DNA from 3 places in the Priestia sp. 53B2 genome. Region 1 is predicted to be linked to each of the others. Evidence: predicted binding sites of a transcription regulator. Region 1 holds the regulator's gene; each other region holds the start of a gene.
The links. Region 1 encodes LexA, which represses DNA repair genes until DNA is damaged. Its sites were predicted from a motif close to CGAACATATGTTCG; they were not measured.
Positions count from the first base shown of each region.

Region 2: the regulator LexA is predicted to act here: its motif matches at 1,470-1,483, upstream of recA (recombinase RecA).
Region 3: the regulator LexA is predicted to act here: its motif matches at 5,393-5,406, upstream of ACN6NE_RS20330 (malate synthase).

Region 1 is NZ_JBLZXA010000008.1:314,433-325,266, reverse strand. Features, by position in the region: gene glnA (type I glutamate--ammonia ligase) at 1-180, shown strand, start outside; gene ACN6NE_RS05050 (N-acetylmuramoyl-L-alanine amidase) at 916-1,962, shown strand; cyclic di-AMP (ydaO/yuaA leader) riboswitch at 2,154-2,295, shown strand; gene ACN6NE_RS05045 (APC family permease) at 2,458-4,284, shown strand; gene ACN6NE_RS05040 (cation diffusion facilitator family transporter) at 4,394-5,371, shown strand; gene ACN6NE_RS05035 (hypothetical protein) at 5,585-7,030, opposite strand; gene lexA (transcriptional repressor LexA) at 7,242-7,859, opposite strand; gene yneA (cell division suppressor protein YneA) at 8,006-8,335, shown strand; gene ACN6NE_RS05020 (YneB family resolvase-like protein) at 8,389-9,048, shown strand; gene ACN6NE_RS05015 (DUF896 domain-containing protein) at 9,118-9,348, shown strand; gene tkt (transketolase) at 9,516-10,834, shown strand, end outside.
Region 2 is NZ_JBLZXA010000023.1:28,080-38,913, reverse strand. Features, by position in the region: gene ACN6NE_RS19990 (TrkH family potassium uptake protein) at 1-616, opposite strand, end outside; partial or broken gene ACN6NE_RS19985 (VOC family protein) at 909-1,250, opposite strand; gene recA (recombinase RecA) at 1,647-2,681, shown strand; gene ACN6NE_RS19975 (ABC transporter six-transmembrane domain-containing protein) at 2,883-3,197, opposite strand; gene ACN6NE_RS19970 (VOC family protein) at 3,265-3,717, shown strand; gene ACN6NE_RS19965 (DUF1565 domain-containing protein) at 4,097-5,434, opposite strand; gene ACN6NE_RS19960 (stress protein) at 5,591-6,064, opposite strand; gene ACN6NE_RS19955 (TetR/AcrR family transcriptional regulator) at 6,202-6,747, opposite strand; gene ACN6NE_RS19950 (alpha/beta hydrolase) at 7,259-8,212, shown strand; gene ACN6NE_RS19945 (SDR family oxidoreductase) at 8,295-9,041, shown strand; gene ACN6NE_RS19940 (MFS transporter) at 9,259-10,428, shown strand; partial or broken gene ACN6NE_RS19935 (SDR family oxidoreductase) at 10,618-10,834, opposite strand, start outside.
Region 3 is NZ_JBLZXA010000025.1:4,496-15,329, forward strand. Features, by position in the region: gene ACN6NE_RS20290 (NADPH:quinone reductase) at 1-56, opposite strand, end outside; gene ACN6NE_RS20295 (hypothetical protein) at 443-940, opposite strand; gene ACN6NE_RS20300 (Spo0E family sporulation regulatory protein-aspartic acid phosphatase) at 1,295-1,735, opposite strand; gene ACN6NE_RS20305 (hypothetical protein) at 2,675-2,824, shown strand; gene ACN6NE_RS20310 (hypothetical protein) at 3,485-3,658, opposite strand; gene ACN6NE_RS20315 (FbpB family small basic protein) at 3,796-3,936, opposite strand; gene ACN6NE_RS20320 (cold-shock protein) at 4,181-4,381, shown strand; gene ACN6NE_RS20325 (cold-shock protein) at 4,652-4,855, opposite strand; gene ACN6NE_RS20330 (malate synthase) at 5,494-6,348, shown strand; partial or broken gene ACN6NE_RS20335 (hypothetical protein) at 6,708-6,903, shown strand; gene ACN6NE_RS20340 (hypothetical protein) at 6,936-7,124, shown strand; gene ACN6NE_RS20345 (hypothetical protein) at 7,638-7,787, shown strand; gene ACN6NE_RS20350 (IDEAL domain-containing protein) at 9,263-9,460, shown strand; gene ACN6NE_RS20355 (TetR/AcrR family transcriptional regulator) at 10,069-10,659, opposite strand.

The DNA.
Region 1 (10,834 bases):
GTAGATTTACCTGCAACATTAGCTCAAGCTTTAGATAGCTTCCAATCAAACGAAGTTATGGTTTCTGCATTAGGTGAACACTTAGCAGAGCACTTCGTTGAAGCGAAAGAAATCGAATGGGATATGTTCCGTACACAAGTTCATCCTTGGGAACGTGACCAATACATGAGCCAATATTAATTCCTAAAAGTCCGAGAGATCGTTTATACGTTCTCTCGGACTTTTTTGTTTTTCAAAATGAATAACATTCTGCATGCGTATATTAAATATCGAACTAAACTGTTCATAAAATAAGTATAGCTGCCTGTCGTACAATTTACGGGAGGCTTTTTGTTGTTTTGTTATATACAGGAAAGAATTTGGTTATATGAATTAAAAAGGATAAGCTTTTTGTCTCATTGAATCTATATGTAAAAGTAGTGTATAACAGATAGAGAGATTGTTTATGTGTTCACTCTGCACTTCAGTATAACTTCAGAGAATTTTCAGCCAGTCGTAGTGTCATTAGAAAATACTGTTGGAGAGGAATGGAATGAAAATGCAAGAAGGGAATTTTTTCAAAGGTTTAGTAATAGGCATATTAATAAGCATTCCAATTTGGATTATTCTCATTGTTATAGGCGTTCTGCTTTTTAAGTAGATCCAAATCTAATAATAAAATAGACAAAACTTTCCTCGTAGTGTATACTTTAAATGAAAATGATAATTATTATCATTTAATCAACGAATCAACACTCTGCATATAGCTGTCACTCCTTGAGAGCTATCCTTATTCAGTATTCTGTCTATAAAGCAGAATAACCCGTTGCCATTAGGCAGCGGGTCTTTTTTTAGTGATTTTTCACCTGGTAGGCTAGTATACGTAGCACTTTTTGTCCCCCGTGCATATGTTAACAATAAGGAGGGACAAGTAATATGAAAAAAATCTATCTTGATGCAGGACATGGTGGGGCAGATGCAGGAGCAGTTGGAGCGAACGGACTATATGAAAAAAACTTAGTTTTAAAAATTCAACAATATTTAATAAGCTATTTAAATAGCACATACAGTGATTTTACGATTAAAACCACTCGTACCACAGATGTTTTTTTATCGTTATCTCAGCGCGCTTCTCAAGCTAATTCGTGGGGCGCAGATGCATTTATGTCTATTCACGTAAATGCCGGTGGAGGAACAGGATATGAAGATTATGTTTATAGAAGCGCTAGTAATGCCAGTAAAACGTTTCAATCAATTGTCCACGGCCAAGTACAGCCAACGCTGCTGTCATATAATCATCCGAATCGCGGTCGAAAATCAGCCAATTATGCGGTGCTTCGCTTAACAAATATGCCTGCAGTACTGACTGAAATAGCTTTTATTGATAACCGCACAGATGCAGCACTTCTTCAAAATGAAGCTTTTTTAAAAAGCATGGGTGAATCGTATGCAAAAGGAATTGCCGTCTATTTGAATTTACCTCGTCGTGCAGTTCCAAATCCAACACCAACACCAAATCCAATTCCATCACCTTCTGAACCAGGTACAAAAACGTATACGATCAAGCAAGGAGATACGCTTTACAGTATTGCACAGAAGTACAATATAACAGTACAGGCGCTTCAAGAAGCCAATACAGGGCTTTCAGATCCTTTAACACTACAGGTTGGAAAAACAATTGTTATTCCTTCAGGGACTTCACCAAACCCATCTCCAACACCGTCACCAACTCCACCTTCGGAACAATATCCACTTCCAAATGGAATTTTAAAACAAGGTGATTCTGGAGAAGCTGTGAAGCAGCTTCAAAGAGCATTAAACGCGGTGAATTTTAAAGTAGGGTCAGTAGACGGAATATATGGAGTTCAAACGAAAGATGCAGTCAGACGTTTTCAGCTTGTGTATCTTCCTTATGATGTAGATGGCATTTATGGTCCTCAAATGAAAAACAAGCTAGCAGCCGTTTTAAAAGCAAAAAGTTAAAGCAAGAAGGTCTTCTGTAAGCGGGCAGAAGGCCTTTTGTTTTCCTGTTAAAAGCGCCTTAAGCACTATTTTATCATTTGCGTAAAATAATGCTTTACAAACCATTTGTACGGGAGTATATTATCTAAGAACAAAGGATAGTTATGAAAGAAACATGTTATCAATCATACCCTTTAACTGAAAATTATATTGACCTGTTATCGCTTAATTCGTAAGAAGTGGGGGACCCAAATTTGTGCATTGTCACTTGGGGTGAATCCTTTTTTAAAAGGTAGGGCTACTCTCATAGCCCGAATCCGACAGCTAACCCCATAAGCGTTTTGGAGAGGAGGTTTAAGCTGTGTAAAAACGCTGAGAACCCTTAGTGTTTTTTTTGTGCGCTTTTTTAACATAAAAAGGTATTTTTTAGGGATAATATCACTTATTTGTGAACTTGTAACGGAGCTTAGCAACAAATAGTAAATAGTAGCTAAGCAATCATCGGAGGGAAATTACGTGAACTATTCAGTTCTCAAAAGATTATTGATTGGAAAGCCGCTTAAAACAAAAGAGTTAGGTGATCAAAAGCTTAGTAAGCTTAAAGCACTGGCTATTTTATCATCAGATGCCTTATCATCAGTGGCTTATGGAACAGAACAAATTTTGATTGTACTTGCAACAGTAGGCGTCCTTGCTTATTGGTATTCAATTCCAATTGCGCTTGGGGTATTGGTGCTGCTGACAGCTTTAATTCTTTCATACCGTCAAATTATTTATGCGTATCCGCAAGGTGGAGGAGCTTATATTGTTTCCAAAACCAATTTAGGAGAAAATCCTGGGCTTATCGCTGGAGGATCACTGTTAGTAGACTATATTTTAACAGTTGCTGTGAGTGTTTCAGCAGGAACAGATGCTTTAACTTCGGCTTTTCCAACGCTGCATCATTACAATGTAGTAATTGCGTGTTTGCTGGTGATTTTTATTACCGTCTTAAATTTACGTGGTGTAACAGAATCCGCTTCTGTATTAGCTTATCCGGTTTATTTATTTGTTATTGCTCTTATTTTGTTAATAGCGGTAGGCTTGTTTAAAATAGCGACAGGTCAAGTTTCACCTGAGCTTCATCCATCTCTTGGCACAGTAGTGCCAGGTATTAGTTTGTTTTTATTATTAAAAGCTTTTTCATCAGGCTGTTCGGCATTGACAGGTGTAGAAGCTATTTCAAATGCAGTGCCTAACTTTAAAGAGCCAGGTGCAAAAAATGCTGTTCATACCTTAATGCTGATGGGCGGTATTTTAGCCGTTTTATTTTCTGGCATCACGTTTTTAGCTTATTGGCTTGGCATTTCTCCAAAAGCAGATGAAACGGTTGTATCACAAATTGCATCGAGTGTGTTTGGACGAAATGGATTTTATTATTTTATTCAAGGCACAACAGCTCTAATTCTAGTGCTAGCGGCGAATACGGGCTTTTCAGCTTTCCCTTTGCTGGCTGTCAACTTATCGTCTGATAAATACATGCCAAGAATGTTTCAAATTCGTGGCGATCGATTAGGCTATTCAAATGGAATTGTGACCCTTGGAATTGCTTCTATTGTCTTAATTGTAGCTTTTAAAGGAGCAACTGAACAATTAATTCCTCTTTATGCAGTCGGGGTGTTTATTCCATTTACGCTTTCTCAAACAGGCATGATTGTCAAATGGCTTAGAGAAAAGCCGGCCGGCTGGCAAGGGAAGCTAACCATTAACTTAATTGGTGCCCTCATTACCTTAACGGTGCTAATCATTTTGTTTACAACGAAGTTTTCACAAGTATGGTCCGTGCTCATTTTCTTACCGGTTATTGTTTATATTTTTCATCGCATTTATACGCATTATGAAGCAGTAGGAGAGCAGCTTCGCATTAAGCAAGGAGAAAAGATTGGAACGCTTGAGGGAAGTGTGGTCATTGTTCCTGTAGCAGGAATGACAAAGGTAGTAGAAAATTCATTAAATTATGCACGAACGATTGGCGATACCGTTATTGCAGTGCACGTGGCCTTCGATCGAGAAAGCGAAAAGAGAATGGAAGAGAAGTGGGAGAAGTGGCAGCCTGATATTCGTATTGTTACGTTTCACTCTCAATACCGCAGCTTAGTGCGGCCGCTGTTTCGATTCATTGATATGGCCGAGGAAAAAGCGCGGGAAAACAATATGGCTATTACGGTCGTTATTCCACAATTCATTACGAAAAAAAGCTGGCAAAATATCCTTCACAATCAGTCCAGTCTACTGTTAAAAGCACATTTGCTTTACCGTAAAAATGTAATTGTTACAACTGTACCGTACCGTTTTAAAAAATAATGAAACATGACTAAAAACCTCCAACTTGTATGTTGGAGGTTTTTAATTTTTAAATTCACATACACTAACCGTAATCGAATCTCATCAAAGGCGCAAACGGAGGGATTACATGAGTGAATTAATTAAATTGTTGCGAAAGGGAAATAAATCGGCCATGATGGCCGCTGTAGTTAATACCATTATCTCTATCATTAAAGGAATTGCCTTCGCTTTAACAGGGAATGTAGCAATGTTTGCTGAAACGATGCACAGCTTAGGAGATGCAGCTAATCAGTTTTTTGTCTTTATAGGTTCGGCATTAAGTAAAAAAGCCCCGACCAAACGATTTCCAAACGGTTTCGGCCGATTGGTTAATCTCGTTCTATTAGGAGCGGTTCTTGTAGTAGGGATTATGGCGTTTGAAACGATTAAAGAAGGATATCACCATATTCTTCATCCGACGAAGTCTTCAGGCTTTATTTTAAATATTGCAGTACTTGGCATCTCGGTGTTACTTGAGATGTTTGTCCTATTTAAGGCAATGAAAGAAATTTTGCACGATGTCGGAATGAATACCGCAGAGGTCAATGTTTTTACGCAAAGCTTTGTTCATTTAAAGAAAGCAAAGCCAGCAACCAAGCTGGTCTTTATGGAAGATCTGGTAGCTACTGGAGGAGGCGTATTGGCATTAATAGCCGTTTTTATTTCACGGTTTACACCTTTTCACCAAGCTGAAGGAATTGCTTCTATTTTAATTGGGCTTATGATGTTTTTTGTAGTAGGACGAGTATTTTTAGATAATGCTGCTGGAGCGCTTGGTGAAGCAGATAAAGAAATGGAAATAAAAATTGGCGCGATTGTCATGCAAGATGTACAAGTGCATGATATTCAAACATTAATGGTGATGAAAGAAGGAGAAGAGCTTCACGTTGAATTAAAAGTAGAAATTGATCCTTCTTTAACAGTGGCAGAAGCTGATGATATTAAAGATCGTCTGGAAAATCGTATTTTGCAGGAAAAAGGAATAACGGATATTATTATTGAATTTGATGAAGATGATGGAATTCCAGACTGGGCGCCAAGTGATTTACAGCTTCAAAAAGAATAAAAAGAAGAGGTTAGGACAAAATTATTTTAGTTGAAGAAGATCCGAACGATGAATCGAGATTCTTGATGGAGAATCCAACTCGTTCGGATTTTTTCATTGGTATGGTGAACGTAGGTTTCATGTATCCCATTTGTTCGTCTGTAGATTGGAGGGGTGTAGTTATGTCTCGACCTCTTCTTTTTTCAATGGTGTATTCTCTGATACGAACGGCTTTTATGTTTTAAATCGATCTTTTAATAAATTCCATAGGGAACTCACTCCGAGACTAATGCTGATCAGAATTCCTGATAGAGCTACTATTAAAGCGATATATTCAAAGATAGAAAACTGCTTCATACTATCCCAATTGATGTTTCCCTCTAGTTTGCTAATAACTAAATTCATTCCGTAAATACCTGAAAGAACCGTGTAAATCGTTAAAATTAATAATAAGTAATTGTGACGCTTGGCTGCGATTTTCTCTTGATTTTGGTACAAAGTACCAAGGGTTTCTTTGACTTCTTGATAAAGAGAATTGATATGGAAGATTTTTTTAAAGAGCTTAGAAAACTCTTGACCTTCTGTGCGAGAGCTAATTTCTAAAAACAAATATTTACCTGAAAACACGGTAATAGAGCGGATTAGTCGTTCAATGCCCTCTGAATTTTTATGAAACGTGAGCTGAGAATATTCATAAGATAGTTTTAGCAACACGATTTTATAGAAAAAATGTAAAAATAAATTATAGTAATGCTGGCCAAATAGATGATTCATCAAAAGCTGATCCGTTTTAGAGTCTGTCGATTTAGAAATACACGAAAACACATGGTCTGTTATGACATAATAGGTTTCAGGAGCCCATCTGGGATACACGTGTTTAGTATTATACGTTTTAATATACTCATGATTGTGTGCAGAAATAAACGCTTTCCCGTCAGGCGTATAGCTATTTAGCTGTCCAGTACGAAATAAAGTTGTGGAATTAATCTCTTGCTCTTGATTTACCGTTACATAACTTAACACAAACATCCGTTCATCGATAAAATAAGGAAGGCTCCCAACGTGCTGTTCACGTGTGGCTTCTTTCTTGATGTGTTCGTTCAAAAATGGCGCGAGCTGCGAAAAAATATAATCTTGCACTTTGCTATAGCGATGATGTTCATAGGTAATGGTGGATCCATGCTCTTCAGCAAGCTTCGGTTCTAATACACGAAAATGATTCATGAACTCTAAAGTATCATCATAGGTGTAATGATTATGGCTTATCTCAGTGCGAATGGTCATGACGCCAATTTCAAAAGGACATAAAAAAACATCCACAGACAGCACGTTGCTAGACACGGTGGTGGAGGAAGTGTGTAACGTAATGGTATGGTCTATTTTTTTTGAAAATCGAAGCAACCCTTCTTTTTCGCATGAGTCAGGGAATAGAATGCATTCAATGTAAGGAAGAAAATATTGATCCAGGCTATCATGAGATACGTAATATTGTTCTCCGTAGTACTCTTTTTCTAAATGTTTATTTTGAATGGAAAAAAACTCGAACAAATTTGCTTTCAGTGCATGAACAAGCTGCTCTTTATTTTTTCGATCAAAGGAAAAAGGAAAAAGAAACATGTTCATTGCTTTAGTAGGTACAATGGCTTGAAATGGTTCTGTTTTCCTTGGTGTATTGGTCATAAACTACATCCTTCTTATGGTGGGTTGTATTTCCTTTTAAGAGTCGAGGAAATGCAGATAGAAAGTAAAAGGTAAAACAAGCTTTATAAAAACAGTTCTACCTGCCTGCAATGATTCAACGTATCATTTATAATATGCCAATTTTTTTAGAAAACAAACGTAAAAAAACCAACTAACATCATGATTAGTTGGTTTTACATACAGTGTCTGATTAGTGAATCGTGCGATATACACCAGTTACTTTTCCTAAAATCGTTACGTGGCGAAGAATAATAGGCGCCATCGTTGAATTTTCAGGCTGTAAACGAACGAAATTTTCTTCTTTAAAGAAACGTTTTACCGTTGCTTCGTTGTCTTCGGTCATAGCGACCACAATATCTCCATTATTAGCTGTTTGCTGCTGACGTACGATTACCATATCCCCATCTAGAATACCTGCTTCAATCATACTTTCTCCCATAATTTCAAGCATAAATACATGATCATCTGGAGAAACGAATTTATCTGGAAGAGGGAAATATTCTTCCACATTTTCAACGGCTGTTATAGGAAGACCCGCTGTTACTTTACCGATAACAGGAACATTAATGACATTGCTTTTAGGAATGTTTACTTCGTCTAGTTGAAGAACTTCGATTGCTCTTGGTTTTGTTGGATCTCTGCGAATTAACCCTTTGCTTTCTAAACGAGCTAAATGCCCGTGTACAGTGGAGCTAGAGGCTAATCCTACCGCTTCCCCAATCTCACGAACAGAAGGCGGATAACCTTTTAATTTTACTTCGTGCTTAATAAAATCTAGTATGTCTTGTTGACGTTTTGATAGCTTCATATTTTTCACCTCGATTTTAGCTATTCTTTAGGTGAATTATACCACGTGATGTGTCAATATACAAACATAAGTTCGAAGAATTCCATTGACAGAAACAAATGTTCTCACTAAAATAAGAACATATATTCTGATAGGGGGATCATAATATGCAACAATTCTTACATTCTATGAAACATTACGCTATTTTTTTTGCAGTTATCGCTGCACTTACATATGTATTGACGCTGGTTTTAGGAGCGGATAAAGTAGATTTAGACAAATATTCAACGGTTACTATTACAAAAGGAGATACGCTTTGGGAATTGTCCAACAAGTATCATAATCACCATCATTTGACCACCAACGAATTTGTCAAATGGGTTGAAGACGTCAATGATTTAAACTCAGACACTGCACAGTCCTTATCTCCTGGAGATAAATTATATATTCCTGTTTTAAAAAAAGAGTTACATAATCAAGTGGCAATTGAACAGTAGTGTGTAACGGCCGTTCCTGAATATTGTTAGAAGCCGAAAAGGTCGTGATAAAAGTGGACGCCATTATTTATTGCCGTGTCAGTACGGATAAAAAAACCCAAGAAACATCTTTACAGCGCCAGCAAGAAGAATTAAAAAAGCTTGCTAATCTTCACCATCTAGACGTAAGAAAAGTCGTAATGGAAAAAGCAAGCGGATATGACGTAGACAGAGAGGGTATTTTGGATGTTCTTCATACAATGAAAGAAGAAAAAATATCTGTGCTGCTCATTCAAGATGAAACACGATTAGGCAGAGGAAATGCCCGAATTGCGCTGCTTCATGCTTTTCATAAAGAAAATGCTACGATCTATACGATTAGTCATCAAGGTCAGCTTCAGCTTTCAGAATCTGATTCGATGGTGTTAGATATTATTAGCTTAGTGGAAGAGCATCAGCGAAAATTACATAATGCTAAAATTAAAAGAGGAATGAAAAGAGCCGTCGAAAACGGTTATCGTCCGCAGCAAAATTTAAAAAATCAAGGAGTTAACTCGGGAAGAGAAAAAAAAGAAGCGCCGATTGAAGAAATTGTACGCCTTCGCCATAACGGCTTAACCTTTGCTGAAATTTCAGTTACGCTAAAAGGTTTTGGTTATAATATTTCAAAAGCGACGGTACATCGTCGCTATCAAGAGAATGCTCAATCTCTTGATAAAACGAAAGAGATTTAGTAAGATGACTACATGTTGCCGGAGCGGTTCGGTAATTTTAATTATTGATTATAAGGAGATAGGTTTTATATGCTATCAAAAGATAAACTTGCTCGTATTAATGCTCTTTCAAAAAAGGCAAAGGCTGAAGGGCTGACAGAATCTGAAGCGAAAGAACAGCAAGAGCTACGTCAGGAATATTTAAAAGTTTTCCGACAATCTATGACAAATCACCTTCATACGATTAAAGTTGTGGACGAAGAAGGTAAAGATGTTACGCCTAAGAAGTTAAAAGAGAGTAAAAAGAAGCGTCTTCACTAAGACGTTCTAGTAAAACTAGAGGGAGTGTTCCCTCTAGTTTTTTGTATATTTTTAATAAGGCACACAAAAACTGTAAAAGTGGAATTTTTTTTGGTTCAAGTATTGTACAAATAAGCAAATCATTAGTATGATAACATATGTACATAGTTTTGAAAGGAATGAAGAGTATGACACAACGTATTGAAGATCTTTCGATTGCAACAATTCGTACTTTATCAATCGATGCGATTGAAAAAGCAAATTCAGGTCACCCAGGTATGCCAATGGGAGCTGCTCCAATGGCATATACATTGTGGACAAAATTTATGAACATCAATCCAAAGAATCCAAACTGGTTCAACCGTGACCGCTTTGTATTATCAGCAGGACACGGATCGGCACTATTATACAGCTTGCTTCATTTAGCTGGATATGACTTATCAATTGAAGACCTTAAAAACTTCCGTCAATGGGGAAGTAAAACACCAGGTCATCCGGAGTTCGGTCATACAGCAGGTGTTGATGCAACAACTGGTCCACTAGGACAAGGTATTGCAATGGCTGTTGGTAAAGCAATGGCAGAACGTCATTTAGCTGAAACATACAACAAAGAAGGTTTAGAAATTGTAGACCACTTTACGTATGGTATTTGTGGTGACGGAGACTTAATGGAAGGTGTATCTGCTGAAGCAGCTTCATTAGCGGCACACTTAAAATTAGGACGTTTAGTTGTTTTATACGATTCAAATGATATTTCGTTAGACGGAGATTTAGATCGCTCGTTCTCTGAGAACGTAGAAGATCGTTTCAAAGCTTACGGATGGCAAGTAATCCGCGTTGAAGACGGCAATGACTTGACAGCGATTGCAAACGCAATTGAAGAAGCAAAAGGCGATTTAACACGCCCAACGCTAATTGAAGTAAAAACAACAATCGGATTTGGTTCTCCAAACCACGCGGGTACTTCTGGAGTGCACGGTTCTCCATTAGGTTCCGATGAAACAAAATTAACAAAAGAAGCTTATGCATGGACATTTGAAGAAGATTTCTATGTGCCAGAAGAAGTGTATGCTCACTTCAAAGCTACAATTGCTGAAGATGGCCAAAAGAAAGAAAACGAATGGAACGATGTATTTGCACAGTATAAAGAAAAATATCCTGAACTAGGTCGTCAATTTGAACTAGCAGTAGAAGGAAAGTTACCGGAAGGCTGGGAAGAAAAGCTTCCAGCATACGAAACGGGTTCAAGCCTAGCTAGCCGTGCTTCTTCTGGAGAAGTATTAAACGCAGTAGCACAAGCTGTACCTCAATTCTTCGGCGGTTCAGCTGACTTAGCTGGCTCAAATAAAACAATGATTAAAGGTTCAGAAGACTTCACTGCAGCTGATTACAGCGGACGTAATATCTGGTTCGGTGTACGTGAATTTGCAATGGGAGCTGCATTAAACGGTATGGCTCTACACGGCGGTGTAAAAGTATTCGGAGGAACATTCTTTGTATTCTCTGA
Region 2 (10,834 bases), on a different contig from region 1:
TGAAAAGTAACGTAATCATAATATTTACGGTTGGATCTCCTACCCATTTACTTAAATTGTCTGGTTCCAAACCAAATCCGGCATTGTTAAAAGCCGATATAGAATGGAATATCCCATAATAGATTGCTCTTCCCCAGCTCATTTCTTGTGACCAACGAATAGCTAGGATAAGCGCTCCAATACCTTCCACAGCCAATGTAATTAGCACAACACGTTGGACTAATGCAATAACGCCTTGCAGCGAAAAAGCATTTAGAGATTCTTTAAGTATTAACCTTTGTTGTAATCCAATTTTTTTACCTAGTACAATAAACATGAGTATACCAATAGTCATGAATCCCCATCCACCAACTTGGATGAGCACAAGCAGAATGAGCTGTCCAAATAAAGTAAATGTAGTTCCGGTATCTACCACAGCTAGGCCTGTTACACATACAGCAGAAGTGGCTTCAAAAAGAGCATCAATAAAGCTTAAATGATGTCTATCACTTGTAGCAGCAGGGATCATTAATAAGCCGGTTCCCAGCAATATTAATCCTAAAAAACCTACGAACAAGATACTTGCAGGTTCTAGGTGCTTCACTTTATGTTTTTTGCGTGACTTAGAAATTATCATATTACATTTCCCTTCAAAATATTTTGAGTAAAGGCTTATTATATATCATACCTATTTATTTGAAAATATGGTTATTTTTTTGTGCTCATAACTTTCAAGTACAAGCTTTATGTTAACTAAGATTGCATATCATATATAGTCGAAAAATAGAAAAACCTACTGCTCCTGTACAGTAGGTTTCCCATGTTTAGAATAGGAAATTTGGTGTGATGCCTCACGGAGTCTTGGGTAGTTTGCTCAAGAATCGCATTTATAATTCTTACTAATAAGAGCTGTATTTTAAGATGGAGAATTAACAGCAAGAATTATTTGCAGGTGATTTTTCAGTTGGTCCAACGTTATCCTCAGTCTTATCAACCTCGCTATTTGATTTTGTATAGAAGAATTCTCATTCGTTTCCGTCAGGATCTGTTATTCAAAATTTATCTTGTACAGCGTAGCAGCAAGTTGTATTCATCTCTTCACGAGCAAAGAATCCCTCATTTTCTAATCGTGATATATGAGAATTGATTTCTTCAAGAGTTTCTACTTGGAAGCCGAAATGGTTTACTTGATTACCTTTTACTTCCTCACGTACATTTGAGGTGAAATTTAATCCTGGTTTATCTAATAAGAATTTAGCATAATCTACTTTAAAACTGTTTTATAGTAACTAGGAATATGAGGAATACGTTATTAGTCTAATCAGATTGGTAGATTCATATACATACAAATTTAAAAATGGTTCTTATTTAATTTAACTTATGTAAAAGCATAAACTTACTTTTTATGAATATAAGATATTCTTCTAGCTAGTTTGTAGAAGAACTTTCGTCTTTACAATTAGATGCGTTTATTGTATGATTACATAACAAGAACATTTGTTCGATATTAAGGGTTTAGAGATGAATAAAGGAATAACAGAACAAACTAAGACAGTTAAACACAAAACTTTCTCGCACGGAGCAAAAACATTTGAGCCAACTCTTATTCTTTATCGAAATACCTTGGCGTTTATTGTAAACGTAATAACAATCGGAGGTTTCAAATTATGAATGATAAAAAAGCAGCACTAGATATGGCTCTAAAACAAATTGAAAAACAATTCGGCACAGGATCAATTATTAAGATGGGAGAAGGCACACATACAAAAGTTGAGGCATCTAGCTCCGGCTCATTAGCTTTAGATATAGCTCTTGGAATTAATGGTTATCCCAAAGGAAGAATTATGGAAGTTTACGGGCCTGAAAGTTCAGGTAAAACAACCGTTTCCTTACACGCAATTGCAGAAGTACAAAAAAATGGAGGTCGAGCTGCCTTTATTGATGCTGAACACGCACTGGATCCAGTTTATGCAAGAAAACTAGGTGTAGATATTGATGAGCTGCTGTTATCTCAACCAGATACTGGTGAACAGGCACTTGAAATTGCTGAAGCATTAGTTAGAAGTGGTGCTGTAGATATTATTGTTGTTGACTCAGTAGCAGCATTAGTTCCACAAAAAGAAATTGAAGGAGAAATGGGAGATTCTCACGTAGGTCTACAAGCTCGTTTGATGTCTCAAGCTCTTCGTAAACTATCTGGAGCAATCAATAAGTCCAAAACCATTGCCATCTTCATCAACCAAATCAGGGAGAAAGTAGGCGTTATGTTTGGAAATCCGGAAACAACGCCAGGTGGAAGAGCACTAAAATTCTATTCTTCCGTTCGTCTTGAGGTTCGCCGTGCTGAACAACTTAAACTAGGAAATGACATAGTTGGTAATAAAACAAGAATTAAAGTAGTCAAAAATAAAATGGCACCTCCTTTCCGCATTGCTGAAGTAGATATTATGTATGGAGAAGGTATCTCAAAAGAAGGAGAAATCTTAGATATCGGTTCTGAAGTAGATATTGTTCAAAAGTCTGGATCTTGGTTTTCATACAATGAGGAGCGGTTAGGACAGGGACGAGAAAACGCTAAGATTTTCTTAAAAGAAAACCCTGAAATTAGAGAAGAAATTAGAAAAAGAATTATTGATTTCAAATATAGTGATAATATTAACAACAATAATGGTATTGATAACGATAGAGAAAACGAAAACTAATAAAAGTGTAAAACACCTTTCCCACAGCTTACACTGCACCCCAATTGTTAGATAAAAAACTCTAATGATTGGGGTGTTTTTATGCAAGACTATCGTGTTGCACCTAAATAAGCGCAACTCATATAGAGAAACAGAATAAATCTTCTTGCAATCCATTTGAATAAACAGATACTCGAGGAACGCCTTCACACTTTCGCTCAATTACCCTTTATCTTCATATTGAGCATTAAAATCCCAACCGATGGAATAAGTACCTGCCTCTTCTTCAATACGATTATTAAGTACATGATTTAGACGGTAAGAACGTCGACCGAACCAATGGTTTATTACCAGTATTAGAATCATTGCCAATAAACTTAAGATCCCAAATAACATGGTAATAGCACCTAAAAATCGAATTACAGTTGTTGCAACTGCCGGTAACTTCATCTGAAAGAAATCTACTATCTCTCTAGACAGTGAGACTCGTCCTACAATTTGAGTTCCTTTTACTCCATTAGCGCGTTTGGAAGGAATTTGTAACTTTTTAATAGAATAATTATGAGAATGATCAATAAATTTTCACACATAAGGAGATAAAACTATGGCAAAAAACAACTTACTAAGAATGGACAATGTCGGTATCGTTGTAGAATCCCTTGATGACGCAATTTCTTTCTTTGAGGAGATTGGCTTGAGCCCCGAAGGACGAGCCACTGTTGAAGGTGAATGGGCTGGTCGCGTAACCGGGCTGGGTTCTCAATGTGTAGAGATTGCTATGATGGTTACCCCCGATGGCCACAGCCGACTTGAACTTTCGCGATTTCTCACCCCACCTCCTATATCAGATAACCGAGCTGCTCCTGTAAACTCCCTCGGTTATCTACGCGTCATGTTTACCGTTGAAGACATTGATGAAATGGTATCCAGACTCACTAAGTATGGTGCTCAGCTCGTTGGCGAAGTGGTTCAGTACGAGGACTCGTATCGACTCTGCTACATTCGTGGAGTCGAAGGACTTCTAATCGGTTTGGCGGAACAACTCGGTACCAAGTAAGTGACGTTTTATATAAGGGGTTTACTGAAATATACATTACTAAAATGAAAATATTTGAAGAAAATGCTTATTCAATAAAACGGCGCTTTTCTGGAAATGCGCTCTTTTCACATTTATGTATTAGCAGCAAAAACACTCTAATGGCCTGTGAAGTGATTAGCTAGTTTTTGCTACTAATCTTAATGTAATTACTAACTTTAGTGTAATCTATTGACTAAAGGAGGGAAACCATACTTTGCGGTCTAAAGCAGCTACCCTCTTACCAAGCCCATATTATAATGAAATAAAAAGTATAACCAGCAGATAGTGCAGTGAATAATTTTCCAGACTCAAACAGAATTCCAGAATCCCAGCAAACAACTCAATAAAGAATATCTTCTTAAAAGAAACTTTTATTAAAAAGCTTAGGGGATATAATGGTAGGACTTTCTATTTCTTGCCCCTTCCATATCCATCGATTCGTTGTATCTCTACTTTTATTTAGATATACATTATTACTAAGTTGATTATATTTATTTGAGTAATGAAGATTGGCTAGAAGCAAATTAGATTTTACTGAAACCATAACATTATTGTTGATAGTGTTATGAATTGCATGATATTGCATTAGTAATTGACCACCATCCATGTTCATCGTATCATTTCCGTATAAAATATTATGTTTAATAAGAGTATTTATCGTCCCTCCACGTTTTTTATCATAGCCTCCGATTGAAATTCCCGTAAAACGATTCTTATAAATCATATTCCCTATGACTTGAACATTGCTAGTTTGTTTATCGTAGTGTTCACTTGCAATTTCTATTCCTATATCGTTATGACTTGAAACGTTATGCTCGATAGTAACATCTTTTCCTCCGTCTACGTAGATTCCGCCAGCGGAGTATGCATGTTTATAAGCAGGGTTTGAATAACTGCTGACGTTGTAAATATGGTTTTCACTAATAAGTCCTTCACGGGCTTGGTCATATTTCTCGATAGGAGCTACTTTTTCAAAGCCAATTACGTCAATCCCAATATTATCAACGTTTCGAATTGTATTGGCATTGACCATAAAATCTTTAACATTCCCATTTAAAATCAGCGCTTCACTAAAACCTAAGGTTAGGTTTTCAAGTAGGTTTCCCGATATTTCAATGTTTTGTAATGGACGTGGCGCTTTGGATCCATAAAAAGCTATTCCATGTGCGTTTCCATTTTTATGTGCAGTCTTAACATCGAAAACATGATTATTAATGATTCGAAGGTTTTTCCCACTTCCCTCTACTAAGATACCACATGGTGTGTTTTGTTTCTTAGAAGTAGAAAAATGACCTATATTCAAACCTTGAATTGTTATGTAACTCTTATTTTCTATGCTAACTAGCCCTCCGTCTGTAGAACGCCTCTTTATTTTCTCTCCACTAATAAGTGGCTTTTCGCTTTTATAGTTCCTAAAAATAATAGGCTTTTGTTTAGTACCTGAACGACTAATGATTAATTGCTCATAATAGATGCCGCCCCTGATATAAACCGTAGTTCCAGGTTGAGCTACTTCACTTGCCCTTCTTAGTGTTTTAAAAGGTTTACTTTTAGTACCTAGGTTTTTGTCATCTCCTGTAGGAGAAACGTAGATTTCATGATGTACTATAGGAGTTAATGAAGGTTGATTAGCTGCCTCAACCCTTTGGTGTATACAACACAGTAAAATAAGAAGTATACCAACTGCTTTTTTCATAAGATACTCCTTAAAATTAATGAATTTCACTTATAAGCTTTTTCTCCTTTAATTTAATTAAAACAAAAACTTATTAAATGAAAAAAGCCTTTACCTTGACGGTAAAGGCTTTTTTCCCTGATGGGGATCTCGTTTTATCTTCATCTCTATTTTTAATTAAGGTCTATGAAAATTGACTGTTTTCTCGTCATCTCCTGTGCGTTCAAACCAACCTCTGAAGGCCCAGTTATCATAACCTCCATCACCTTCATTAATAAATGTTCCTTCTTCAAATATCCAGACTCCATACGTAATACCATCATAATCTACGGTATCAAAATACTGAACACCTTGTAATTGATCTGAATTATAACTTTGACTCAAATTCATGACCATTACATTATATTGTTGACCCGATTCAAAAAACGCTTTTTCCATTGCTCCCTTGACGAACCCACTTCGATTGTCGGCTGTTTTAGCCGCATCTGCAATCGCTTGTCCTATGGCTACGGTATCAACTGTTACGTCTCCTCCCACTTCTGCAGCTTCTGCGGAGCCTGCAGAACCTCCTAAATTCGGTAGAGCTAATGGCATCGCTAACACAGCTAAACCTACGGCAGAAGCTACAACAGCTTGTTTCGCTTTTCTCATTTGATCTCCTCCTATTTTTAGGTGATTATTAGAACAATTACCCTTTATTACCATATTAAAACAAAAAGATACTATAATTAAGAATAGGAGGTGGATAATTTTACTCTTTTGAAGCTTTTGTTCAACCAAACCTAGGCTTATAAATTTCTTTCTAAAAGCTCTCCTACTTTTTCTGCCATTTCTCTCGGTGAATATGGCATTTCATTTTTGAGCCACCACTCCACTACGCCAACGTAAGCATTGGCAACAAACTCAACTACTATCTCTTCGTTTTGACCTAAGTTTTTTCCTTTTGTTATATCAACATCTTTTTTAAACTCTTCGATATTGTGTTGAACAAACCGACTACGGAAATATCGAGCTCCTTCACTTGCTAGCATCGTTGAAAAAAACAAATAATTGCTTTCAAGATATTCCATGCAGTGTACAGTCGATTCAATCCAATCCATTTCAGCTTCTGATTCACAAAAATCACTCATGTTTGTAATATGCTCTTCCATAACCTTATCCAACAGATCAAATTTATCTAAATAATGAAGATAAACAGTTGCCCGATTGATATTTGCTCGATCAGCAATGTCTTGAATTGTAATACCATCGAAATTTTTTTCTGACATTAACTCAAGGAAAGCTTTTTTTATTGCTTCTTGGGTTCTAGCTATTCTTCTATCTACTTTCACCATGTTATGAATCCCCTTTCTTTATCAAGATATTCGACAATTTTTATTCATTTGTTGTCTAAGCAACAAATCCAATGAAATCAACGATTTTTATCCCTTGTTTTGCGTATATTTGTATTATAAATTATAGACAGATGTTGTTAAAGCATCAATTGTATTTTTTGTTTAGTGACTAGAAAAGTTGCATAAAAGACGAAAAATGTTCCCTTCGGCTTAACCAGCAAATTATTTTAAAAGTGTTTTTGATTCATTAATACGTATATGGGACTATAGTTGAAAGAGTATTACTAGTCACCTTTTATCAACTGAATATACTATTTATTTTGGGATGAAACCCGTTATTCATACTTTCTAAGCCCAAGTAGATTGTAGACTTGATATACACAAATTATATACCGTAACCCGTATAGGTAAATATGATAATAGCTGAATAAACAATCTCATAGACAGATGGTATGAACAAAGGTGTTCATTCTAGATGAAGTTAAAAAATAAAGGAAGAGGGTTGTAAACCATGGCATCGACAGGTAACTATATTTTTGAACTAAGCGAGAATGTAATCAGAAAGTCTGTTTCATACACGAACAGATTTGGAATTAACATTGCAGCAGATCTTTACTTACCAAAAGACTGTGATGATTCAAAAAAGCATGCAGCCGTTATTATCGGTTCGCCTTATGGTGGCGTTAAAGAACAAGGTGCTGGTATTTATGCTCAAAACATGGCAGAGCGTGGATTTGTCGCCCTAACCTTTGATCCATCGTACAACGGATATAGCGGCGGAGAGCCTAGACACCTTTCCTCACCGGATTTGTTCGTAGAGGATTTCAGTGCAGCCGTTGATTATGTAGGTACACGTCCATTTGTAGATAGAAATCAAATTGGTGCTATCGGTATGTGTGGAAGCGGCGGTTTTGCAATTAGTGCAGCTCAGGTTGACAGACGAATCAAGGCCGTAGCTACGGTCAGCATGTACGATATCTCTCGTGCGCAATCTCAAGGTTTCAACGATACATTAACTGAGAAAGAGCGTAACGAGATGCTTGATGCAATTGCTGAACAACGTTATGCGGAGTTTGAAGGCGGCCAACCAGTACTGACTCCAAGAGGAGCACCAATTGGATTTGACGACAATACAGATCCTATTGGCCGTGAGTTTGGTGAGTTCTATTCTACACCTCGCGGATATCATCCAAACTCAATTACGCAATTTACTATAACAAGCAGCATGTCATTTATGAACTTCCCTCTTATGACGTATATTAAGTCAATTTCGCCAAGACCGATTTTATTCATTATAGGAGAGCAGGCTCACTCTCGCTATTTTAGTGAAGATGCGTATGAAATGGCAGCAGAGCCTAAAGAATTATACGTTGTTCCAAATGCAGGACACGTTGATTTATACGATAAAACGAACCTTATTCCATTCGATAAGTTGAAGACATTCTTTACCGAGAATTTGAAGTAATGATTACTTCAAAGAGGAGGATTTAGTCAGAATGGATACACTAAAACCCCATTATTAATGTTTGAAAGGATGAAAAAACGAAATGACAATTGAAAACAAAGTAGTTGTAATTACAGGTGCAAGTTCAGGTATTGGTGAAGCTACAGCTAAGCTATTAGCTGAAAAAGGTGCAAAAGTTGTACTTGGTGCGAGACGTGAAGAGCGTTTAGGAAAATTAGCTGAAGAAATCAAATCGAATGGCGGCCAAGTGGCATATCGCGTTACAGATGTTGTTGATCCAGAGGATAGCAAGCAGCTTGTTCAACTCGCTAAAGACACGTTTGGTGGTTTCGATGTAATTTTCTTGAATGCTGGATTAATGCCTAATTCACCACTTTCAGAATTAAAAACGGACGAGTGGAACAGTATGGTCGATGTTAATATTAAAGGTGTATTGAATGGTATTGCAGCCGTGTTACCAACATTTACATCGCAAAAATCTGGACATATTATTACTACTTCATCAGTAGCAGGTCTTAAAGCTTATACAGGCGGAGCAGTTTATGGTGCAACAAAGTGGGCTGTGCGTGACTTGATGGAAGTTTTGCGTATGGAATCAGCCCAAGAAGGTACGAATATCCGCACCGCAACGATTTATCCAGCCGCCATTAACACAGAATTGTTGGATACGATTACGGATAAGAATAGCTCTGAAGGTATGACGGCGTTGTACGAACAATATGGTATTTCACCAGATCGTGTTGCCAATGTTGTTGCATTTGCGATTGATCAGCCGGAAGATACGAACGTCAATGAGTTCACTATTGGACCGACAAGTCAACCTTGGTAATAATTAAAAGGCACGATAAAGAGTTCAATTTCTCAATCGTAAGGCTGAGAAATTGAACTCTTTCTTTTTACATCTTCTTAACGCTATAAATTCTTATTTACTCCACCTAGAGGCTAATGCTAAACACATTCATGCTTTGATAAGGTGTCACGTTTGAAAAAGAATATGTACCAACACTGATACTATATTACACATAGATAATGAGAGGAGTTTTCTTTTGGTTAAACGAAATAAATTGCTTATTTTAATATTGACCGTAGGAGTTTTTGGAATCATTAACACCGAGATGGGAGTAATCGGAATATTACCTGACATTGCTGAACACTTTCATATCAGTGTTTCTAAGGCTGGATGGCTAGTGAGTGCCTTTGCACTTACTGTTGCACTGTGTGGTCCAACGATGCCGCTATTGTTTTCAAAGATAAGTCGAAAGGCGGTTATGCTGCTTGTACTCGGTATTTTTCTTGTAGGTAACATTGTTTCTTTGTTTGCAACAAACTTTACCGTTGCACTAATTGCTCGTGTCATTCCAGCCATCTTTCACCCTATTTATTTTTCAGCAGCGTTTACGATAGCTGCTAACACGGTTAAGAAGGAAGAAGCTCCAAAAGCTGTTGCTAAGGTACTTATGGGCGTCTCTGCTGGTATGGTATTAGGTGTGCCCATCGCAAGTTTTTTAGCGAGTAGCGCTTCGCTTCAAACAGCTATGTTGTTTTTCGCTATTGTGAATGCTTTAACATTTATGGCTACATTACTATATTTTCCTTCCATGCCTGTTAAAGAAAGTCTTTCTTACGGTGCACAAGTGAGTGTATTGCGCAAAAAAATCACGTGGCTTTCTATAGGAACTGTTGTTTTAATTAATTCAGCCATATTTGGCGTATATAGTTACCTTGCCGAGTATCTAAAAACGGTTACGAAACTGTCTCCTACTATCGTTAGTTTAATATTAGTTGTATTTGGCGTAGCAAACATTATAGGAAATATTGTGGCAGGAAAATTATTAACAAAAGATATAATTAAGCCTGTTGCTGCTTACCCATTCTTATTAGGAATCGTTTATATTATTCTTTTCTTAACCGGACAATTCACTGTACCTATGGTAATTATTACGTTAGTTTGGGGAATATTCGCTGGTATCGGGAACAACATTAATCAGTATTGGATTACATCTGCAGCTCCTGAAGCTCCGGATTTTGCTAATGGATTATTTGTAACATCCGCTAATATAGGAACCACAGTTGGTACAGCTGCAGGTGGAGTGTTTATTTCACAATTAGGTACCCAATACGTTATATTAGTGGGAATTCTATCATTGATCCTAAGCTTAATAACTATCTTTTTAAGAGTCTACAGATTCGCCCCTGTACAAAAACTCTCTAAATGAGCTATGTGATTATTAATTTACTACGTCCCTTATTCTTAACAGAAACTAACATCATTCTTTATTATAAAAGCATATATCTAAAACCTAAGCCCTTTCTGAAGAAAGGGCTTAGGCTTTAAGTAATAATCTATTTAGTTTTACATACAGCTTTTCTCTTTATCAATCCTGTTTGGTCTTTACTCACGTTTGTTACCAATCGATTTGTTTCTTATCTCTGAAAAACTTTCCGTTAGGTCCTTCAGGGCCAATTGTGGCTAGCCATAAAATAGATTTAGCTGTTTCTTCAGGCATTCTCGGAGCAGAGGGTCCTCCCATATCTGTACTGACCCACCCCGGATCAGCAGCATTTATTTTAATATTGCCTTTCACTTCTGCAGCTATCAACCGGGTTAATCCATTTAAAGAA
Region 3 (10,834 bases), on a different contig from region 1:
TCTGTAAATACTAATTTCTCAGGCCCACCGAATTGTGTAACTTGAATTGATTTCATGTTCCCAACCTCCTTGTTAATTATTATATATCGAAAGGTTAGAGTTTACAGTAATATCAAGGTTTGAATTATTAGCTTTCAATTGGAAGGTGCTTCTTTCGTTTCTTATAAAAATATAAAAAAGAGGAAAGTTTTTACGAAATCATCGACCATTCTTATCAAGACGCTCTGCAACGTCAGCTAAACATTGATTATCATTCATGAAACAGAAAAAACAACTGATTGGACCCAGTTGTTTTTTCTGTTTTTAAGCTATCTATGGTATACATCTTTGGTTACCATAATGGATTTTCTCGGAAATAATATACGAAAAGGATCTTTATGGAAAAATAAATAAGTACCTTGATGAAATAGGAGTGCTTTTACGTATTTATTTCTTCTTTACCCTAAAGTAATTCTTTCTTTAACGTGTCAAAATCTCTTTTAGCTACTTTTTCAATCTTATCAAATAATTCATCACCTTTGATTAATCCTTTTTCTTCTAGTATTTCTTCTAACGCTTTAAATCTTACTCTAGATAAAACAACCTCATTTACGGCATTAACCATCAACTTCTGATCTTTTGTAAGTTCTTTTTCTTTGGCTGGTTCTTGTTGTAACTTAATTCTAAATACGATTTTTGTGTCATCTGATATCTCTGCTGCTTGATAAAAAGTACTGTGTGAAATATTTTTCATTTTAAGTTTCTCATTTGTATCAACAATAGTAAGTTCAAAATCGGGGCTCTCGAAAAATAAGTCATATAAGTTATAATCTTTTTTTCCTATAATCGAAAATGCAAAACCAATCTTTTTTAGCTGCTCACCTGTAGTGGAATGTGTAATTGTTTTTTCTTCGAAATTTTCAACGTTAAATTCAACATCATTGATAATTAATTGTTTCAATTCAACCACCTCTTTATCTATATGAATACGACGAGTCTTAAAAGATTTCCTGTTTTCTCAGAATAAAAAAGGACACTGATGAATCAGTATCCTTAAAGAATTATTTAGAAAAACTTGCGCTTGGAAGGATAATTAATGAAGGTTGGTTGTAACGTCATATTCAAAGGAAAATTATACTGTTTTGTGGTTATATAACAATGGTACATATGAAATCCAGGAATAAGATTCATTAGGAAAAGTTAAATTAGTATCAGTTTCTGATTTTAAAGTGCTAAAAAAAACATCAGTTTTTTCTAATCCGATGTTTTTTAAGTGTTTATACATTTAGTTTAAAGCGTTAGAAAAGATAGATTTTCACGAATGTGTTGTTAACTTTCGTAAATTTTGAAGGGTAACAAAACCTGCTTTAGTTCCATTACCAACTAGAACTAAAGCAGTACATACTCCAAATGTTGCTAGATTTGAATGAGCAATCAATTGGGCAGAACAAAAACGAATATTACTTCTTGCAAGCTCAACAGCTCTTACCTCATATTTGAAATCGCTAACTTTACGATTACCATACAAGTGTCTCATTCTAGGTAGATCTCCTCCGTAATCTAAAAAAATGTTAGTTGAACTAGAATAAGATTTCATATGCAAATTTATAAGCTTGTCCAAATCTTGACTACACTTAATTGTTTTTTTGTCTAAAAGTCCATAATTATTACCTAGATCAATTAATTCTTTCCTTTTTTTTGCAATGCACTTTCGTAAGTCCTTTATTTGACCTACTGAATTGATTACCATTGACATAGCTTTTTCTCACCTCATCAGAATTTTTCAGTTTCTAGGAAATTTAGTAGGTCTATAATAAAAAGATAGAGCCAATAAAAAATATTATGAGCAATATAAGATAGAATGAAAACGGTTTCTACAAAAGATATCAAAAAATTACAAGAAAATACAAAAATTATAGACATTAATGAGCTATCCCATTCGAAAAAGTATACTTTTTCGAATGGGATAGCTGTTTTTTGAGTCATTTTTTCACAGTCCAAAAGGTTTACTTTTTGGGAATATCTATATTGGAAAACCTTAATCATAAATTAACTATACATAGTTAAAGGGATTCTGGTGCATAAGTGTTGAAGTGTTGAAGTGTTGTTACTGAGAAGCTACCAGAAGAAAATATCCTTTATTCCGCGGGTCATTGTCTATTCATTGCAATTCTGAGCGTTTCTCATACTACTGTTTTTATTGAAGGAGTTGAGAAGATTGAAAAAAATCATATACTGGATTATTTTTATTTTGTTGATTTTAGCTTATGTGACTGACGTAGAAAACATTGACTTAAAGGATTTATTCTCTTCATCACAAGAAAGTACCACATCCTATAATAGATAAAGTGATCTATTTTCCGACTGATAAATACTCTAAAACCGCAGCACGTATTGAATATACCATTAATAAAGGTAAGTTAGCTATTTGTACAATTAATCCTGATGGGGCAGAAGGGAATAGAAGCCAATCTTTAAAGGGGCTTCCTATTAAGTAAGGGTATGATAGAAGTGAATTTTCAATGACATTCTGTGGTGAGGGAGGAACAGTTGCAGAAATTGAGTATGCTAAGCCTGCTGATAATCGGAGCGCAGGTTCTTTGATATCTTATCAAGTCGATCAATTGCCGAGTGGAACAAAGGTTTTAATTCAGATAAAATAAAAAGAACAGGTATTGTAAAGGAATTAGACGAATTGGGACGTGTGAAAATTCGATATGAATTATGTAAAGCTTTTGGGATAGAAGATAATACAACACAATTAGAGCTACTTGTTATGGGAGGATTTGTACAGGTACAGGAGAAATTAAATGATCAAACATTCTTATTCTCGCAGAAGAATTGAAAAGAAGGGCTCTACCCTTCATTACTAAAACAGATAGGAGTAATTAATTCAGAATTACGCTTCTATCTGTTTTTCCTTTTTTACAACCCACATTAAGAATTCCTTTTCTTGATTAGTTAGCTTTCTATTTAAGGATTGTTCAAACTGTAAAACTAACTCTATAAAGCGCTGCATGTTATCCATTTATGTTATAACTCAACTCCTTGAGTTTATCTTTAAGTATAGAATAAGGTTAAGTTTTTTATTTTGTCAAATTTTGTTGTGTCTTAATACTATAATTTATGAAGAAGCATAAAGAAGCCATTATAAAGATATTTCAACTAGACGATTAGTTCTTTTCTTTGGATGTCATATTGAGGTTAACTATGAGAAGGAATGGAAGAGATATAAGCGTGAATTAACCTTTGTAGATCAAGTAATCTGGACCATCAAAGATTTATTTTGGAAATGAAACATGTTGATTTAAAGTAAATAGCGATTAATGGAATCTCACCATAAAATATACATAGATAGAACTGAATTAGATAAAAAGAGAGTAAACCATCTTTGTTATTTGTTTGCTCTGGGAGAAAGTATTGATCATAGATAGGGGGGGTTCTGAGGTAAAAGTATTAAAATGTTGAAAAAGCACCCCTGAATGGGTGCTGTGAATTAAAGAAGTTAATCGTTCTGGTCTTTTAGGAACTTGCTTTCTAGCTCTAATTGCTTCATTCGTCGTTGTAATCCTAAATTCTCTAAGTCTTGTTCTAACTCAGAAGATAAATCAGTTTGTTCTTTAGTATTCCCCATTTGTTCTCTAGTAGTTGCCAACCTCTTTTGTTCTTTTGAGTTCATATTAACAGCTCCTTTCTCGTGACTTTCTAGATTCGACATAGCAGATGGAATATCCTGTAAAAAGCCATTTGCCTAGAAATGCAATAGCAGTACAAGACAAAAAACATCCGTTTACATAGGATGTTTTTATTTTACTTTTATTTCGTTTTCATCTTTATAGCCTGCTCCTGGCGAGCTTCAATTTTTTCTTCAATCTTTTCCATGACCTTTTTATCTTCTAGTATTTTATGTGTGTTTTCATTGACTAGGTTTTGAAAAGAGGGTTTTAACTTTCTCATAATGGCACTTCTTTCTCACTGTTTAGTTTAGTCCGTAGACAAGTATGATTATAACGGTTAAATGGAATAAAGCAATTATTTGCTATCAACATCCCTATGTGTTACACTACATTTAACTTGTTTTTGTTCGGTATAAGATTGAGAGAAGAAAAAACCTTAAACAGAAGTTTTTATCTTGAAATAGTATGATTGGGCAAGAGAGGTAATACATTTGTGGAGTATTCCACAGCAGGAGGCAACAATTATGACACAAGGTACAGTAAAATGGTTTAATGCAGACAAAGGTTTCGGTTTCATTGAAATCGAAGGCGGAGACGATGTATTCGTTCATTTCAGTGCTATTCAAGGTGAAGGTTTCAAATCATTAGAAGAAGGTCAAAAAGTTACTTTTGATATCGAGCAAGGTCAACGTGGAGCACAAGCTGCTAACGTTCACAAAGCATAATCAAAAGTGATAAAAAAAAGGACTCCTTATGAAGGAGTCTTTTTTTATGGTCTTATAATTAGAAAAAACATGATGTATCTACTATTAGTTCAATAGAAAACCCAGGCTTTAAAAAAAGCCTGGGTTTTAGACAAGACGATCGATACAAGGTATAACTAGTTATAACATACAATAGAAATAGAAAGCAAATGCAAATAAATTAACTATATTTTCAATTAAATTAAATAATATAGTAGTAATTTTTAATTTATGCGATAGCATTGGTACAAATTATCTTCGATGGGGATTAAGGGGAATTTTATTAATAAGCCGTTCTCCAGTTCTCATGTGATTTCCACACAAAGGGCATTTTTGGTGATTGTCGTAAGAGAAATCTTTTCTCATCCAGCCCTTACAATCTTCTACTGTACATTCCCAAACCTCTGTTTGTTCTTGAGCTAAAGGTTCTTGATTTCTTTTGCCGTAATAATACATACTAACATCACTACTCCTCATATTATATTATAGCTTATAAAGGAGTAATAATCATTTATACGAATTGGTGTTTTTTACCACTCTGTTTCCATTGAATAATGCACGGAATTTTTGATATGAGAATTTCTAAACACTTGCTAATAATGTTCATATCTTCTTCTTTTGCTTTTTACTTGTAACACTTACTGTAGTAGTACACCCTTAAACTAAGCCTCCAACGTAATGAAGGGTAGTTTAGAAATTAGTTTAATCGTGGAATCATTTCGCTTATCACCGGTAATCAAGTGGTTATTTATAGGGACTTTCCAGAAGTTTCGCGCCTTTTTGGAGACTTTTATTTCGAGTTATCATAAATAACAAAACTTAATTTTACCTCAAATTAAAATATATTGTCAATGGAAAATTTGTAATATTTTCAAAAAATGTTATAATAGTTTTACAATTGTTTTTCAATCGTATTCCGAATTCAGCTGTGTTTTTTCAGATAGAATTATGGATACATTTTTTCAATACCCTTTTTTAAACTGAAAAAAAACTCAAACAGTTGTGTGAGCTTTAAAGGTAAGTTAGTTGAATAAAATTATTAATTTACTATCTAATAGTAACCGTGTTTTTATTCTACAAGGAGGCCTAGAATAATGAATCTAATCAATAAGAAAGTTACACACAAGCTTTTTGGGATAGGTAGTATAGTTAAATATAATGATTCTAGTATTGAAATACATTTCGCATCGGAAAATAAAAAGTTTGTTTTCCCCGATGTATTTGGAAAGTATCTAAAACTGCACGATAAAAGTGTTGCTAATTCACTCGAAAAAATTATAGAAAAAAAGGAAATGGAACACAAGGAGGAAGAACGGAAGAAGGAAGAGGAAAAAAAACTACAGCGAAAAAACCAAGAACTTCGTTGGGGACTTGAAAAACTTATGAAAAATCATAAACTTCATTCCGAATCACAAATGGTTTTTTGGTGTGACACAGAAGAACAGATTAGTTCTTTTTTAGAGTGGAAGGTTTTTTCAGGCGTAATAAAAAGTGGTAATAACAAGGGGAAGCCAACCAAACCCACTCGTTTGCACCAAAATAGTGCTGTCTTGTTAACAGCAATAGATTCCAATATGCCTGAAAAAGACAGACGTGTCTTAGGCGTCTATATGGTGAATGAAGATTTTATCGGTAAGCTTTGTGAAGATGGATATATTCCTGCTCATTCAAAATACAGACTCCAACTTACAGAACAGGAATCGGATCAGATGCTTTTCTGGGAATATTATGTAAATGAAAGGTCATCCCAAAAAATGACGTGGAATACAGGTAAATACCGTTATTTTGATAATTTATGGATGGCTCAAATTTTGCTTGATATAGTTGAGTTGAAAAATGACCCAAAGGAAAGAGAGCTGGCACAACAATTTTTTGAACATTTTTGTAAAATGAATCTGATAACAGCTGAGGAGTTACCAAAGCCTAATGGCGCATTAATGCGTATGTAAATGTTAGCCCAAAGATAATAAGAATGACTAGGGACTGACACATTTTTCCCACCGATTATTAATGGCGAACATTCCTTGGCTCTGTTCTGTTCGCTAATAAAAAGGCAAGAGCAGAACAGAGGAGAGGTAGAAAAGAGACAGTAGGTCATAAAAAAATCTATAGAAAATAATCCTTTACTATTTTAGGACTATATACTTTACTATTAGTAACCTTTATTGGAATAATTATCGGGGAAAGGTTACTTACTTTTTGAGCACATATACCAGAATGAGGAAAATATATACGGATTGATGTAAGCTTTTCTCAGCTCTATTATAAGAATAATACGATAATCTTATTATTTTTAATAGAAGAGAAGATGAGGGATATAGGCGTGAAAATATTTAGTAATGGAAAAACAGTAACTATAAGAGTATCGAATGAATTAGTAACAATCTTAAAAAGTCATTATGTAGAAAACATGAAAAGATAATGTAGAAAACATGAAAAGATACTCTTATACGGTTACTAAATATCCAAGTACTTTTTCCTTTGAAGAAGAATTAATGAAATAAGAAGAATAAGTAGATAATGAGGAGATACACCTATGCTTAAATTTAAAGTTATTTTCGAATTTATAAATGGCAGGACAAAGGAATTAAAATTCGAAGCCACATCAAAGAAAGAAGTCATTAGTCATATAACAAAATATGAAAGATTCATTTCGAATGAAAAAGAGCTAGTGCACATCAATTTAAATAATGTGGTACAATTTATGGTTACAGAAGAAAAATAATAATAAAAACTAGGCATCTATTAATTGAGGCGCTTTTTATTTTAATAGATAGACTGATTTAAGAAATAAGCAGTACTATAGGATTTAGAGCCTCTTGATTCCATGAGGTGTCATTAGTGGCAGGCACTTACGAAAAAAAGGTGCTTTTTTTAATGTATTTTTGTAAGTCTTTTATTTGACCTACTGAACTGACTACCATTGACATAGCTTCTTCTCACCCCATTGAAATCTTTCAGTCTCTAGGAAATTTAGTAGGTTCATAATAAAAAGATAGAGCCAACAAAAAATATAATGAACAATATACGAGAGAATGAAAGCGCCTTCTACAAAACATATCAAAAAAATACAAAAAATATAGACATTAATGAGTTAATCTGTCCGAAAAAGTATACCTTTTAGTAGTAAGATGAACTACTTATTACTTATAGATTTAGCATAAAGATTGGTTTTTTCACCATACTTATAATAAGGATAAATTGAATCTGTTAAGTAGCCTGAAGGTGGTGAGTTTTTATGAAAAATAGAGATAAAAGACGAAAAAAGAAACGTGACTTTTTAAGGGATTATTTGAAAAATAAGTTAGGAAATTGGAAGCCTGGACTTGGCAAAGAACCTACCTCTAACTCTAAGACGATGACTCATGAAAATAGAAAACTTGATTAGATAATATGTAGAGATGCTAACATATCATAGCTTCTACAACCTTGTCACTTAATAAGGTTAAATAAAAAGAAGAAGAATTCTTGTTTTGACGGGAATATTCATACAGAAATTTGCTCTGTAGCGCAGTGAAGTCGATCTAAGCTGGATAATGAGTCATTCATTGTAAAATCCTTACCTATATAATATGAAAAAACATGTATATGGATTTTTAATTTAGTTTAAACTAATAAGGTATTCCCCGATCACCTGAACTTTAACAAGCCTTTGCTCCCGTTGAGCAAAGGCTACTTTTTTGACGAGTTTCATCTATTGAATATACCATTTTGAAAAGACTTTTGTGTAAGTAAAATCAATCGCTCTAAAAGATCCATCCTTTTAGAGCGATTGATTTTTTATGACTCTTTAGAGAGGCAATCATGAGTATGATCTCTATTAGCAGCAACCATAAACCTTGATTTTCCTTTTTGGCATTCATGAGCGATTTCGATATGGCCACAATAAGGACAAGTGAGGTATCCTCTGGAATGCATATGGTTAGGGCTAATTGTTTCCTCAGGTTTAAAAACGTCCATTCTTATTCCATAATGAGTACAAGCAACTTTTTTTATGCTTATTATAGGATTTCTTCCTACTTCTTGTTGTGTATTGATTCAATTTTAGTATATAAGATGGATATGGATAACTTAACCTTTTTCGGTTAACCTGACCAGAATACTCAGAAAATTTAATAACAAAGGAATTGTTGAGTAAAAGATTTAAAAATAAATTATACTTGTATACATTAAAAAACGAACCATATCAAAACGAACATCGAAATAAAAATAATAAATATTAGGTAATTTAAACATAATTTATTAAATAAATTATTAACGATTTTTACTTTTAAATATAGATAATATTTATTTTCATTTTATTTATAAAAGTAAATGATAAAACACTTTGTTTAAAAATAGTTTTATTATTTACGTATCTTGTAGAAAAACAATATATTTGTCGTCACTAAGTGTAAATGATAAAACTTTTATTTTTATGAGTTAGTTTATCTATTTACTTCTCTGTATAAAAGAAGTTTATTTTGTATTTTTGATTATAATTATCTTATTAAAAATATCTTAAAGTTAAATAACTATAAATTTTCTTTTAATTTATCGTGAATAAAAAAATTTCTCGAAATAGGAGTAAAAGATAGATTAGTATATAATAAAAAATAGTGATTGTAATTTACTTCCATTATAATTAACTGTTAAAACCTACATTCTGAGAAGTTAATTTTCAGATTTACGTCAATAAATAAAATAGTTGCATTTTCCCTTCTGGGTTTATAGGTATGAAATGAAAATTAGAATAGCAAGGGATTGTAAATACGGAGGTTAAATATTATTCGATGTCCCACTTTATCTATCAATCTCGTATAAAAGATGTTAAAAAGGGTAATAATGTTTGAAAAAGAGAAAAGATAAAGGGGTTGATTTTTAATGGAAAATAACATTATTAAAGGAATGGATCGAGTTGATCCAAATTTACGTGATGAAATATTGGCTGAATTATTTCTGAATCAAATGATGAACAACTTCAAAAGAAGTAAGATCCTCGAGAAAATTGATCACTCCTTAAAGAGTAAAGATAAAGAAGCTTTTTTACGTTTAACAGAGGAACTTAAATCTGTATCTTAATAAAAAACACTATACTATAGAAGAAATTCATCAAAAAGAAGCCTCGTTATATAAAGACTAAGGCTTCTTTTTATTTTACATTTATATATATCTTTTTATATTGAATTAAAATCGTAATGAGAGAACCTATTGGTTCCAGTACAAGAACGTCCGGAATTTTCGTGTCAAAAATCAATTACTAATTATTTAACACCTGGATAGATACTATCGTCCTTACGGAAAAACTCATGATAGGCCCGAAAGGGAGCTGACTTCTCGTTGGTCTCTCGTAGGAACATAAGGTTGTGGCTATCTTCTGACGAAAGAAACGTACTGTTATGTATACCTCCATTTGGAGCGTCGGCGTATGTTTTACTTACCAATATGGTGGTGATGAAGATACAACATCAAATGGTTTTGCAATGGGAGGCTTGAGCCGTACGAGTTGAAATGCTCACCTAAGGTTCTTAGGGGAGTTAGAGGCAGTGATGCCCCTCGCTTACCCAACATAATTAAGAACAAATACTCTAGACAGTCTAAAAAAGAAACAGAAAAATTTCCCTCTGAGTCTGAAGTAAATTCAAATGAGTTCCTTTTTGACGAGTTTCCTTTCTATATGATTGAAATTCTTATTTAGTCAAGCCTATAGCTACATAATCAATTAGTTTATCCATTACTTTTGGAAAAAGGTCGGTGCCAATTTCCTCTTTGTGTAATCGTAGCATCATGATGGCCTGGATGACTCCCACAATTACTTCTGGATTCTCTTGAGGTAAGACACCACGCTCCATCAAAATTTGGATTGCATCGATACCTCTTTGAGTTTGCCATTTGTTAAATTTCATCATCTGTTGTGGAAGCTTTCTTGTGAGTCTTTCGTGTTCATCGTTTTGAAAAACACGCTGAAGAAAGGGATTGTCTTCAACAAATTTAAAAGATGTATGAAAAAAGGAAGTTAGTAACTCGTTAGGGGGAAGGTTTTCACGAAAGAGTTCATTGAGTACAGTTTCTCTTACTTCTTCTTCGTTTTTTAAGATTTCAAAATAGAGCTCTTCCTTAGATTGAAAAAATTTATAGAAAGAACCTTTTGCAATTCCACATGCTTGTATAATATCATCAATACTTGTTTTAGCTAGCCCATATTGGATGAATAGTTCTCTCCCTTTTTCCATAAGGGATTGGTGAATATGTTCTTTTTCTTGTTCTGTAAATTTAGGCATAGAAAAACTCCTTTTGGGATTTTTGTGACTTTTTATGGACATTTAGTCATATACTGTTTATACTTATCTTAACCGTTATGTAAATAAAAGTAAACATTCTTAAATAATCATAATATTTTTTTGGATTTTATATGACTATATATACTGTTTTGGTCATATAATTAAAAATAATTCT